3 linked regions of the Chitinophaga varians genome follow. The protein of the gene in region 2 interacts with the protein of the main gene of each other region in a pairwise test. Links are inferred from orthologs where the notes say so. Each region holds a gene or a part of one and is shown on either strand. Other genes may lie near its edges.

Region 1 (2,992 bases), on a different replicon or contig from region 2:
AAGGAATTATTAAAAGAATTACAGTTGAACTAAACGGCTTATAGCGTAAATAGAGGCAAGAGAAACCGGAAACCATGCTCTCTTCCTCCCTTCATTCACCCATCAAAACGAACAATCATGAAAACATTGAATAAAGTATCACAGAGTGAGATTACACCGACACAAGCTTTGGAATTATTGAAATCAGGTAACCTGCGTTTTGTGGACAACCTCCGCATCAACCGTAACCTGTTGCAAATGGTAAACGACACCCGCGACGGGCAATGGCCGATGGCTGCCATTGTAAGCTGTATGGACTCCCGCACTTCCGCTGAACTGGTATTCGACCAGGGCCTGGGCGATATCTTCAGTATCCGCCTGGCGGGCGCCGTGATCTCTGACAATGTGCTGGGAAGCCTGGAGTATGCCTGCAAAGCAGCCGGCTCCAAGTTCATCGTAGTACTGGGACACACCAAATGCGGCGCTATCTGTGGCGCCTGCGACGCGGTGGAAATGGGCAACCTCACCGGTCTGCTGAATAAAATCACCCCGTCTGTTTTTGCGGAAAAAACTGTCACCGAAAACCGCACCTCCAAAAATCCGGAGTTTGTGCAGGCCGTGACGAACATTCATATTGAACGCTCTGTGCAGGCTATCATGGAACAGAGCCATATTCTGCGTGACATGATCCTGAAAGGGGACGTAGGCATCGTGGGCGCCATGTACGACGTGGAAACCGGCGTTGTCAACTTTATGGAACACACGCTGATCCTCAAAAAAGATAAGGAAACGGTACCGGCCATGGCCGTTTAATAAAAAGTCTCCTTGTGAGGAGACGTATGTTTGCTTGTGATATTAATGGGGCCGAGATAGCCAGGCCAGGCCGGTTTTTATAGGGGTACCTGTCTGGCGGCTGTCGAAGCCCCATTATATCTTGTCATTGGGTATTTTTATTTTGATATTTAGCGGGCGTCTGAGGAGTGTAGATTCCTAAGCACATTGACTAAATTTCCCAATAATTAAATTCCTATATATTTCTAAGGCGTGCTGCCGCCTGTTCCAGCGTCGTTTCTTTTTTGGCAAAACAGAAACGCACTACATGATCATCTTTGCCATCGTGGTAGAATGCGGAAACCGGAATCGCCGCTACGCCAAATTCTTTGGTCAGGCGGGTGGCAAATTCCTTGTCTCCTTCCGAAGATATCTGATCATACCGCATCAGTTGAAAGTAACTTCCCTGACTGGCCAGTGGTGTAAACCGTGAGCCGTTCATCAACTCCAGAAAATAATCTCTCTTTTGCTGATAAAATGCCGGCAGTTCCAGGTAATGTGCCGGTGTTTCCAGGAACTCGGCCAATCCGTACTGCATTGGTGTGTTCACTGAAAAACAAAGGTACTGGTGTACCTTCCGGTATTCCTTCATCAGATGCTCGGGCGCAACGCAATAGCCCATCTTCCAGCCGGTATTGTGAAAGACCTTTCCAAAGGAGAACACGACAAAGCTGTTTTTATAGATGGCAGGATAACGCAGCACACTGAGATGGCGGGCGCCGTCAAATACCAGGTGTTCGTATACTTCGTCTGATAGTACCAGCAGGTTATGTTCTGCTACCAGCTTTTCCAGTTCGGCCATGTCCTCTTCCTGAAGAATGCTGCCGGTGGGGTTGTGTGGTGTGTTAACCATGATCATGCGGGTGCGGGGAGTGATCTTGCGGCGCACCTCCTGCCAGTCAATCCGGTAATCCGGGAAAGAAAGCGATATTAGCACCGGTTTGCCACCGTTGACCAGCACATTGGGGATATAGCTGTCATATGCCGGCTCGAATATGATCACTTCATCTCCCGGATGAATGTAGGTGGCAATAGCCGTATAAATGGCATAGGTACCGCCTGGCGTGATGGTGATGTCGGTGTCCGGGTTGATGGTTTGCTGGTACAGCGATCTGATTTTGGCCGCGATAGCTGTGCGGAGCTGCAAGAGGCCGGGCATGGGCGCGTATTGGTTGTGCCCCTGTTGCATGGCCTGGTTGACCATTTCCTTTAGTTCATCGCTGCAATCGTAGTCGGGGAAGCCTTGTGACAGGTTGATGGCTTTGTGTTCCGCTGCCAGGGCTGACATAACGGAAAAAATGGTGGTTCCTGTGTGTGGTAATTTGGACATACATAAATCAATTACGAATTACAAATTACGAATTACGAATTAGGAAGTCCCTCTTCCTTTGTATTAATTCGTAATTCGTAATTTGTAATTCGTAATTGACTAGAGATATTTTTCGCCTTTGTTGCGCTTGATTTCCGCCACATATTCCTTGATCTGCTGCTCATTGTCTTTCCGGCAAATTAGGAGCACGTCGTTTGTATCAATCACGATAAATTCATCGAGGCCCTGCAGCAGTACCAGTTTCTCATTTGGCACTTTCACCATGCACTTGGTAGCGTCTATTACTACCACGTTTTTTCCCTGTACAGCGTTGCCCAGGTAGTCTTTTTCCAGGTTTTCGTAAGCGGAGGCCCAGGTGCCCAGGTCACTCCAGCCGAAGTTGGAAGGGATCACGTACACGTTATCAGCTTTCTCCATGATACCATAGTCGATGGAGATATTGGTGCATTGCGGATATACTTTTTCGATGGCTTCCTTTTCTTCCGGTGTGTTCAGGGCTGATGTGCTTTGTTCAAACAGCTCATCTATTTCGGGGAGGTATTCCCGGAAAGCAGCGAGGATGGTTTTCACATTCCATACGAAGATGCCGGCATTCCAGAGGAAGTCGCCGCTTTGCAGGAAGGTTTTGGCCAGTTCCAGGTTGGGCTTTTCGGTAAATGTTTTGACTTTATAAACGTTGTCAGCCACCTGTTGCGGTTCATACTGGATGTAGCCGTACCCGGTATCAGGGCGGGTGGGTTTGATGCCAAGCGTTAACAGGGCGCTGTGTTTCTGTACAAACAGCAGGGCGTTCAGGCAGGCCGAGGTAAATGCCGGTCCGTCCATGATCAGGTGATCAGCCGGAGCACAGAT
Region 2 (4,300 bases):
TTCTTCAATAACTGGTCCGATAGCCCGGCAGGGACCGCACCATTCTGCCCAAAAATCAACTACTGTTAATTTATCGGAATCCAGCACTTCCGTCTGGAAGTTCGCGTCTGTGAATTCTAAAGCCATAAGATATTATAATTTAAAGGTGTTTATTAATGATTGTTTTTGATTGTCTACTGGTGTATATGATCAAAACTTGAACCGAGTGCAAATTACTGCTTTTTTGACATCTTACTTATTGATTATCTCGATATAGACATCGAGGTCCGGTTGTTTTCGCAGGAAATGCGCCAACTCGTCATTCATCTCGATGTTTCTGTTGAAAGTATGCATTTTTACCTGCAGATTATCGTCTATATCTACCAGCTGCAGATGCAGTTGACTGTTACCGGGATAGCGGTTGATGTTTTCCACGAGGAAGTCTACCGTTTCGCGGTTCAGCAGTTTAGGGGAAGTGGCCAGGAACACCTGTTTGGTATGTGTTTTCTTCACTTCCTGCAGCAGCTGGATGCTGCTTACCTTAAACTCGTATTCGTTGTCATTAAAGCGCTTGGATTTAAAGCCGCCGTTGATAAACAGGCAGAGGCCGGGTTTCAGGTAAGGTGCAAACCGGATGAAGTCCTCGCTCCACAGGGCAAATTCAAATTTGCCGCTGTAGTCTTCTATCGTCATAATGCCAAACTGCCGGTTGTTGCGGGAAATCCTTTCCTGGGCATTGGTGACATACACTGCGAGGCGGAAATTCCGTTCGCGGGAGCGGCCGCCGGAACTGCCGGGCGTGCTGATCTCTGCCTGGTACTCCACAAGCTCCTGCACGTTGTTCATATGGTAATGCTTCAGTTCAAAACGGTAATCATCCAGCGGATGGCCGGAGATATAGATACCGGTAATGTCCCGTTCGTTATTGAGCTTCATGATCAGCGGCCAGGGGTCGCAGTTGGGAATTTTGGGTGGTTCCACGTCCGGCATGTCTTCAGCACCGAAGAGGCTGCCAAGGTTGGAAGAGCCTGCGGACACCTGTTGGCCGAATTTCACGATTTTATCAAGACCGTTCATGGGCTCGTTTTCCGGTTTGTGGAAATACTGTGCCCGGTGGAATTCGGGGAAGCAGTCGAAAGCGCCGGACATAATCAGGGCCTCGAGTGATTTTTTATTGACAGCACGTTGGTTCACACGTTTGATGAAGTCGAACACTGTTTTGAAAGGGCCGTCTTTTTTCCTTTCCTCGAGGAGGTTTTCCACGGCGGCTTCACCCACGCCTTTCAGGCCACCGAGGCCGAAACGGATCTGTCCTTTTTTGTTCACCGCGAAACCTTTCAGGGATTCGTTCACATCCGGCGGCAATACGTCGATGCCCATGCGTTTACATTCTTCCATGAAGAAGGTGATCTTCTCAATGTTGCTGGCGCAGTTCAGTACAGACGCCATGTATTCGGAAGGGTAGTGGGCTTTGAGGTAAGCGGTCTGGTAGGCGACGAAAGCGTAGCAGGTGGCGTGCGATTTATTGAACGCATAGGAGGCGAAGGCTTCCCAGTCGGTCCATACTTTTTCGCAGACTTTCAGGTCGTAGCCATGGGAGGCGCAACCTTCCATGAACTGGGCCTTCATCTTGTTCAGTACCGCGATTTGTTTTTTACCCATCGCTTTACGGAGAATGTCCGCGTCACCACGGGAGAAGTTGGCCAGCTTCTGGCTGAGCAACATTACCTGTTCCTGGTATACGCAGATACCGTAGGTTTCCGCGAGGTGTTCCTCCATGTCCGGCAGGTCGAAAGTAACCGGCTCCAGTCCGTGTTTACGGCGGATGAAGGACGGGATGTACTCGAGCGGTCCCGGACGGTACAAGGCGTTCATCGCGATGAGGTCATCGAAACGGTCCGGTTTCAGTTCGCGGAGGTATTTCTGCATGCCGGGCGACTCGAACTGGAACGTGGCGTTGGTTTCGCCTTTCTGGTACAGTTCATATGTCAGCGCGTCGTCCAGCGGAATATTGTCGATTTCAATTTCCACGCCATGGTTCATGCGGATCAGTTCCAGAGCGCCTTTGATGATGGTAAGGGTTTTCAGGCCCAAAAAGTCCATCTTGATTACGCCGGCAGATTCGATGATGCTGCCCTCGAACTGGGTAACGAGGAGGTCTGAGTCTTTGGCGGTGGATACGGGGATGAGGTCGTACAGGTCTTGCGGGGCAATGATGATACCAGCCGCGTGGATACCGGTGTTACGGACAGACCCTTCCAGTACGCAGGCTTCGCGGAGCACTTCGCCCTGCAGGTCTTCTCCTTTGATCAGTTCACGAAGGCGTTTTACGTTTTCAATGTCTTCGCCGGCGAGGCCTTCTTTATCTGCCAGGCTCTTGTCGCCTTCCAACGGGGCGTTGAAGATACGGTCCAGCTGTATGCCGGGTTTTTCCGGCACCAGTTTGGCCAGTGAGTTGGATTCCACCAGTGGCAGGTCCATTACACGGGCAACGTCCTTGATACTCATTTTGGCGGCCATGGTACCGTAGGTGATGATCTGCGCTACCTGGTTGCGGCCGTATTTCTGTACTACGTAGTCAATTACTTTCTGACGGCCTTCATCATCGAAGTCCGTATCAATATCGGGCATGCTCTTACGGTCCGGGTTGAGGAAACGTTCGAACAGGAGGTTGTATTTGATCGGGTCGATATTGGTGATGCCGATACAGTAGGCCACGGCTGAACCGGCGGCGGAACCACGGCCCGGGCCGATGAATACGCCAAGGTCACGTCCTGCTTTAATGAAGTCCGATACGATGAGGAAGTAACCGGCAAAACCCATGTTTTCGATTACCTGCAATTCAAAGTTGATACGTTCTTCAATGTCCGCGGTCATTTCCCGGTACCGGGTGCGGGCGCCTTCGTAGGTGAGGTGCCGCAGGTACTGGTCCTGCGTGAGGAACTCTTTCGGGATGGGAAAGTTGGGCAGCAGGATGTCGCGCTTCAGGTCCAGCAGCTGTACTTTGTCCACGATCTCGTTGGTGTTGTCTATTGCCTGTGGGAGGTCATGGAACAGCGCGGTCATTTCCTCCGTGGTCTTAAAATAGAACTGATCGTTATAGAATGCGAAGCGGGTGTTTTTAGGTGCCGCTTCGTCGTCAGAAAATTCTTTGTTGGTAGGCGTGCTTTTTTTCTCGCCGGTGTTGATACAGAGCAGGATGTCGTGTGCGTTGGCATCTGCCTGGTCCACGTAGTGGGAATCGTTGGAGGCGATGATTTTCACATTGTATTTGGCGGCGTATTTCAGCAGCACATGGTTGACCTGGTCTTGCTCAGGGATGCCATGGCGCTGCATTTCCACATAAAAATCGTCACCGAAGATATCGAGCCACCATTTAAATTCCTTTTCGCCTTCTTCTTCTCCTTTGCGCAGGATGGTTTTAGGCACGGAGGCGCCGAGGCAGCAGGTAGTGGCGATCAGGCCTTTGTGGTATTGTAATATCAGCTCTTTGTCGATACGCGGATATTTGCCATAAAGGCCTTCCATATAACCAAGAGAACAGAGTTTGATCAGGTTACGGTATCCTTCGTCGTCTTTGGCCAGTAACACCTGATGGTAACGGATATCTTTCTCTTCGCGTGTGAAGGCGCGTTTGTGGCGGTTTTCCACGAGATAGAACTCACACCCCACGATGGGTTTTACTTTGAGTCTTTTATCCTTTGGATCACCGGGATTGAGTTTGTTGTTATACGCTTCTGCCACAAACTGGAAGGCACCAAACATATTTCCATGGTCCGTGATGGCCAGTGCCGGCTGATTGGAGGCCATGGCTTTTTTGTACAGTGATTTGATATCGGCTGCACCATCCAGTAAGGAAAATTGCGTGTGTACGTGTAAGTGGGAAAAGATCATCTGCTAAGCTGTTTCGTCAGGCGTCAAAAGTACGATAGAATTTGGTTCAATAAAAATCCATTATTTGCGTTCATAATTAGTCATAAATCAATATTTTAGCGCAAAATTTTTTTAACCAGACACTATGATGAGTATTAAGGGACATTTATGGATGAAATTATCGGTTTGTGCAATGGCATTAGGTTCCTGTTCTACCATCAAAAAAAGTACCGTGAAACATGGCAACACGCCGACCGTGTCTGAATCCCGCCGCATTACCTTCCTGGACCATATCAATACGCCGGGGCGCACGCACGGCTCTTCTTCCTATAACAACAACAAAAATGTGAGCATCGGTAAAAATGTTACCTATGCCAGCGCCAACCTGGAAAATGCCCAGAGCTGGCAGTTTAAATATGCGCAGTTGCTGGACGTGCCGGTGGAGAAC
Region 3 (3,049 bases), on a different replicon or contig from region 2:
CACCAGGAGTTTGCCAACCGGCTGAACGACCAGGTGGTGCGGGTCATCCATGCCATCAGCCAGGTTTTTAATGCCAGTCACGATACCCTCGCCCTGCTGATGCCCTGGATGGAAGAGCTGCGAGCTGAATGCTGGCGGTTCCGGCGGTTGCTGCATGAAGTCACCTCTTCGCCCGGGCATACCAGCTGCCTTTCGCCGGAGCTGTATGACAGGGTACAGCTGTTTACCATGCAGGACTGTATTTTCATGCAGGACCAGGTGCCTGATTATGCCGCCCTGCAGGAGCTGCACGAAATCATTTCCTCGGTAATGGAGCAGTACAATAACAGCAATGTCCTGTTGCGGAAATCTTTCCTGGAATTTTTGTTGACCATGGAGCCGGAAGCCTGAGCCGAAAGCCACGCCGGTGGCTTCCATTTTTCTCTTACTGAATTTGTGCGTATTTTCGGCGCTCGCGAAAGCGTTGCAGTCATATGGAGAATTTTATCGTTTCAGCCCGTAAATACCGTCCACAGAACTTTTCAACAGTTGTAGGACAAGCACATATCACCACCACGCTCAAGAATGCCATCCGCAATAACCAGCTGGCGCACGCTTTTCTGTTCTGCGGACCCCGTGGAGTAGGGAAGACCACCTGTGCCCGTATTCTGGCTAAAACCATTAACTGCGAGAACCTGCAGCCCGATGGGGAAGCCTGTAACGAATGCCATTCCTGCAAATCCTTCAATGAAGGCAGTTCCTTCAACATTCACGAGCTGGATGCCGCCTCCAACAACTCGGTAGACGATATCCGGACGCTGGTGGAGCAGGTACGTTTTTCCCCACAGGCCGGCAAATACAAGATCTATATTATAGATGAGGTGCACATGCTGAGCTCATCTGCCTTCAACGCGTTCCTTAAAACGCTGGAGGAGCCACCTTCCTACGCGATCTTTATTCTCGCCACCACAGAGAAACACAAGATATTACCGACTATTCTAAGCCGGTGCCAGATATTCGATTTCAAGCGGATCACCATACAGGACACCGTAGACCACCTGAAAGAGATCTGTGACAAAGAACATATCCAGGCAGACGCTGACGCGCTTCACCTGGTAGCGCAGAAAACGGACGGCTGTATGCGTGACTCGCTGAGCACGCTGGACAAAATCGTAAGTTTCACCAGCGGCCACCTTACTTATCAGAATACGCTGGAGCACCTGAACATCCTGGACTATGATTATTTCTTCCGGATCATGGACACCGTGTTGCAGCAGGACGTGGCCACTGCCCTGTTAATATTTGATGAAATTTTACAGAAAGGTTTTGAAGGGGACAACTTCCTGAACGGCTGGGCCGAATTCCTGCGCAACCTGTTGCTCAGCAAAGAAGAGAAAGCTTTTCACCTGGTAGAAGTGTCCGGCAACCTGAAAGACCGTTATAAACAATTATCCGGCAAAATCAGTCCGGCCTACCTTATTACCGCCCTCCACCTGCTCAATGATACGGAGATCAACTACCGGTTGGCCCGTAACAAGCGCCTGCATGTGGAGATGGCGCTGATCAAGCTGTGTTACCTGCAGCAGGCCGTTAGCCTGGTGAGCGATGACAACAACGGGGAGGTGTCAAAAAAAAAGCTGGTAGCTGACGGAACGCCACCACAGCGGCTGAGAGCTCCGGGTGCGCAACCCGCCGCTGCCAAACCGGCGACTACAGCCAGCATTGCGGCCCAGTCGCCCGAGACCGCCCGGTTGACCGTAGACAGCACTCCTGCCCCTGCCACCGCTGTGCCCACACAGCCTGTAGCAGGCAATCCCGGTAGCCAGACAGCCGGTCCGGCAGCTGTGCCCGCAGGGAATAATGCAGGCACAGGGAATACGCCGGTCCATCAGCCGGTGGCACCCGCACAGACCGCCCCTGTCGCCAGCGCAGGAGCTACCAATACCACATCCGCCGCCAGTCAGGGCACTTCCGCAGCAGGCTATGCCACAAGTGGCAGTCAACCTGCCACTGCTACCGCAGGCGCCAAAACAGCCGCACCAGCGAGCAAGCTGACCGGTCTGGCCGCCATGAAAGAAGCGCTGGCCGCCAAACAGCAGACCAGTGCACAGGTGCAGAGCATCCCATTGACGGCCGGTGCGCTCGAAGTTTACTGGGAAGAGTTCATTGACCGGTTCCGTCAGGCCAATAAAATGACCGTAGTGAGCAATCTGGCGCTGGCCGTATTGAAGTTGCTCGGAGCCACCGAAATTGGTATTGTGAGCCGTAACATCGTACAGCACCGGTTCATGGAAGAGGAGAAAATGGCTATTTCCGAGTTTTTCAAGCAGAAATTCAATAATCCGACCCTTGTACTGACCCTTCAGCTGGACGAGAGCCAGCAGGTACAGGACATCGGGCCGGCACCTCTTTCCAGCAGGGAGCAGTTCCAGCACATGGCGGAAAAATATCCCCTGGTAAAAGAGTTAAAAGACAGGCTTAATATGGAGCTCGATTTTTAATTGAGATTCACTTATTATATCTTAACGATCATTAGACATTTTTAAACCGTTTAGCATTCCTTCTTTGCGTTTTTGCGCAAAAACATGTAGGTTTGAGCAAAATTTTTAATAAACACTATGGCAGAAGTTATCAGAATGCCCCTCCTGAGTGATACGATGACGGAAGGGGTGATTGCGGAATGGCATAAAAAGGTGGGCGATCAAGTAAAGGCAGACGATGTTATTGCTGAAGTGGAGACGGACAAGGCGACGATGGAAGTAATAGGCTACGTAGAGGGCACATTACTGTACATTGGTGTGGAAAAAGGCAAAGCAGCCAAAGTGAATGGTATTATCGCCATTGTAGGTAAACCAGGCGAAGACTATAAACCTTTGCTGGAAGGTAATTCCGGCGAAACCGCTGCGGCACCTGCCCAGCAAGCCGCCGCTGCGCCGGCACCACAAGCTGCACCGGCCGCCGCCGCACCTGCTGCTGATGATGCTGCATTAAAAGAAGCACTGAAAAATGCGACTGTTATCCGTATGCCGCTGCTGAGCGATACGATGACAGAAGGAAAAATAGTTGCCTG

The links. The genes of interacting proteins can lie anywhere in the genome.
Region 1: the proteins of dnaE (region 2) and HGH92_RS11695 interact in binary tests that used the Escherichia coli proteins (3 or more experiments, as listed by UniProt). The link is inferred for Chitinophaga varians from one-to-one orthologs.
Region 3: the proteins of dnaE (region 2) and HGH92_RS07515 interact in binary tests that used the Escherichia coli proteins (3 or more experiments, as listed by UniProt). The link is inferred for Chitinophaga varians from one-to-one orthologs.

Annotation. Positions count from the first base shown.
Region 1 is NZ_JABAIA010000001.1:2,868,883-2,871,874, reverse strand. The notes cover bases 74-2,992. They hold HGH92_RS11695 (methionine aminotransferase), read right to left. Parts: upstream 2,141-2,992; coding sequence 1,007-2,140; downstream 74-1,006. Other genes in these bases: HGH92_RS11690 (mannose-1-phosphate guanylyltransferase), read right to left, coding at 2,240-2,992; HGH92_RS11700 (carbonic anhydrase family protein), read left to right, coding at 118-792. Also shown: HGH92_RS11705 (SulP family inorganic anion transporter), read left to right, coding at 1-33. UniProt on the Escherichia coli protein: Shows aminotransferase activity with methionine and histidine as substrates, and to a lesser extent also with phenylalanine.
Region 2 is NZ_JABAIA010000002.1:1,992,434-1,996,733, forward strand. What follows is about bases 32-4,258. They hold dnaE (DNA polymerase III subunit alpha), read right to left. Parts: upstream 3,874-4,258; coding sequence 232-3,873; downstream 32-231. Other genes in these bases: trxA (thioredoxin), read right to left, coding at 32-126; HGH92_RS22830 (C40 family peptidase), read left to right, coding at 3,998-4,258. Also shown: more of trxA, read right to left, coding at 1-31; more of HGH92_RS22830, read left to right, coding at 4,259-4,300. UniProt on the Escherichia coli protein: DNA polymerase III is a complex, multichain enzyme responsible for most of the replicative synthesis in bacteria. This DNA polymerase also exhibits 3' to 5' exonuclease activity. The alpha chain is the DNA polymerase catalytic subunit.
Region 3 is NZ_JABAIA010000001.1:1,862,805-1,865,853, forward strand. Bases 1-2,976 are described here. They hold HGH92_RS07515 (DNA polymerase III subunit gamma/tau), read left to right. Parts: upstream 1-473; coding sequence 474-2,480; downstream 2,481-2,976. Other genes in these bases: HGH92_RS07510 (M48 family metallopeptidase), read left to right, coding at 1-390; HGH92_RS07520 (pyruvate dehydrogenase complex dihydrolipoamide acetyltransferase), read left to right, coding at 2,598-2,976. Also shown: more of HGH92_RS07520, read left to right, coding at 2,977-3,049. UniProt on the Escherichia coli protein: Part of the beta sliding clamp loading complex, which hydrolyzes ATP to load the beta clamp onto primed DNA to form the DNA replication pre-initiation complex.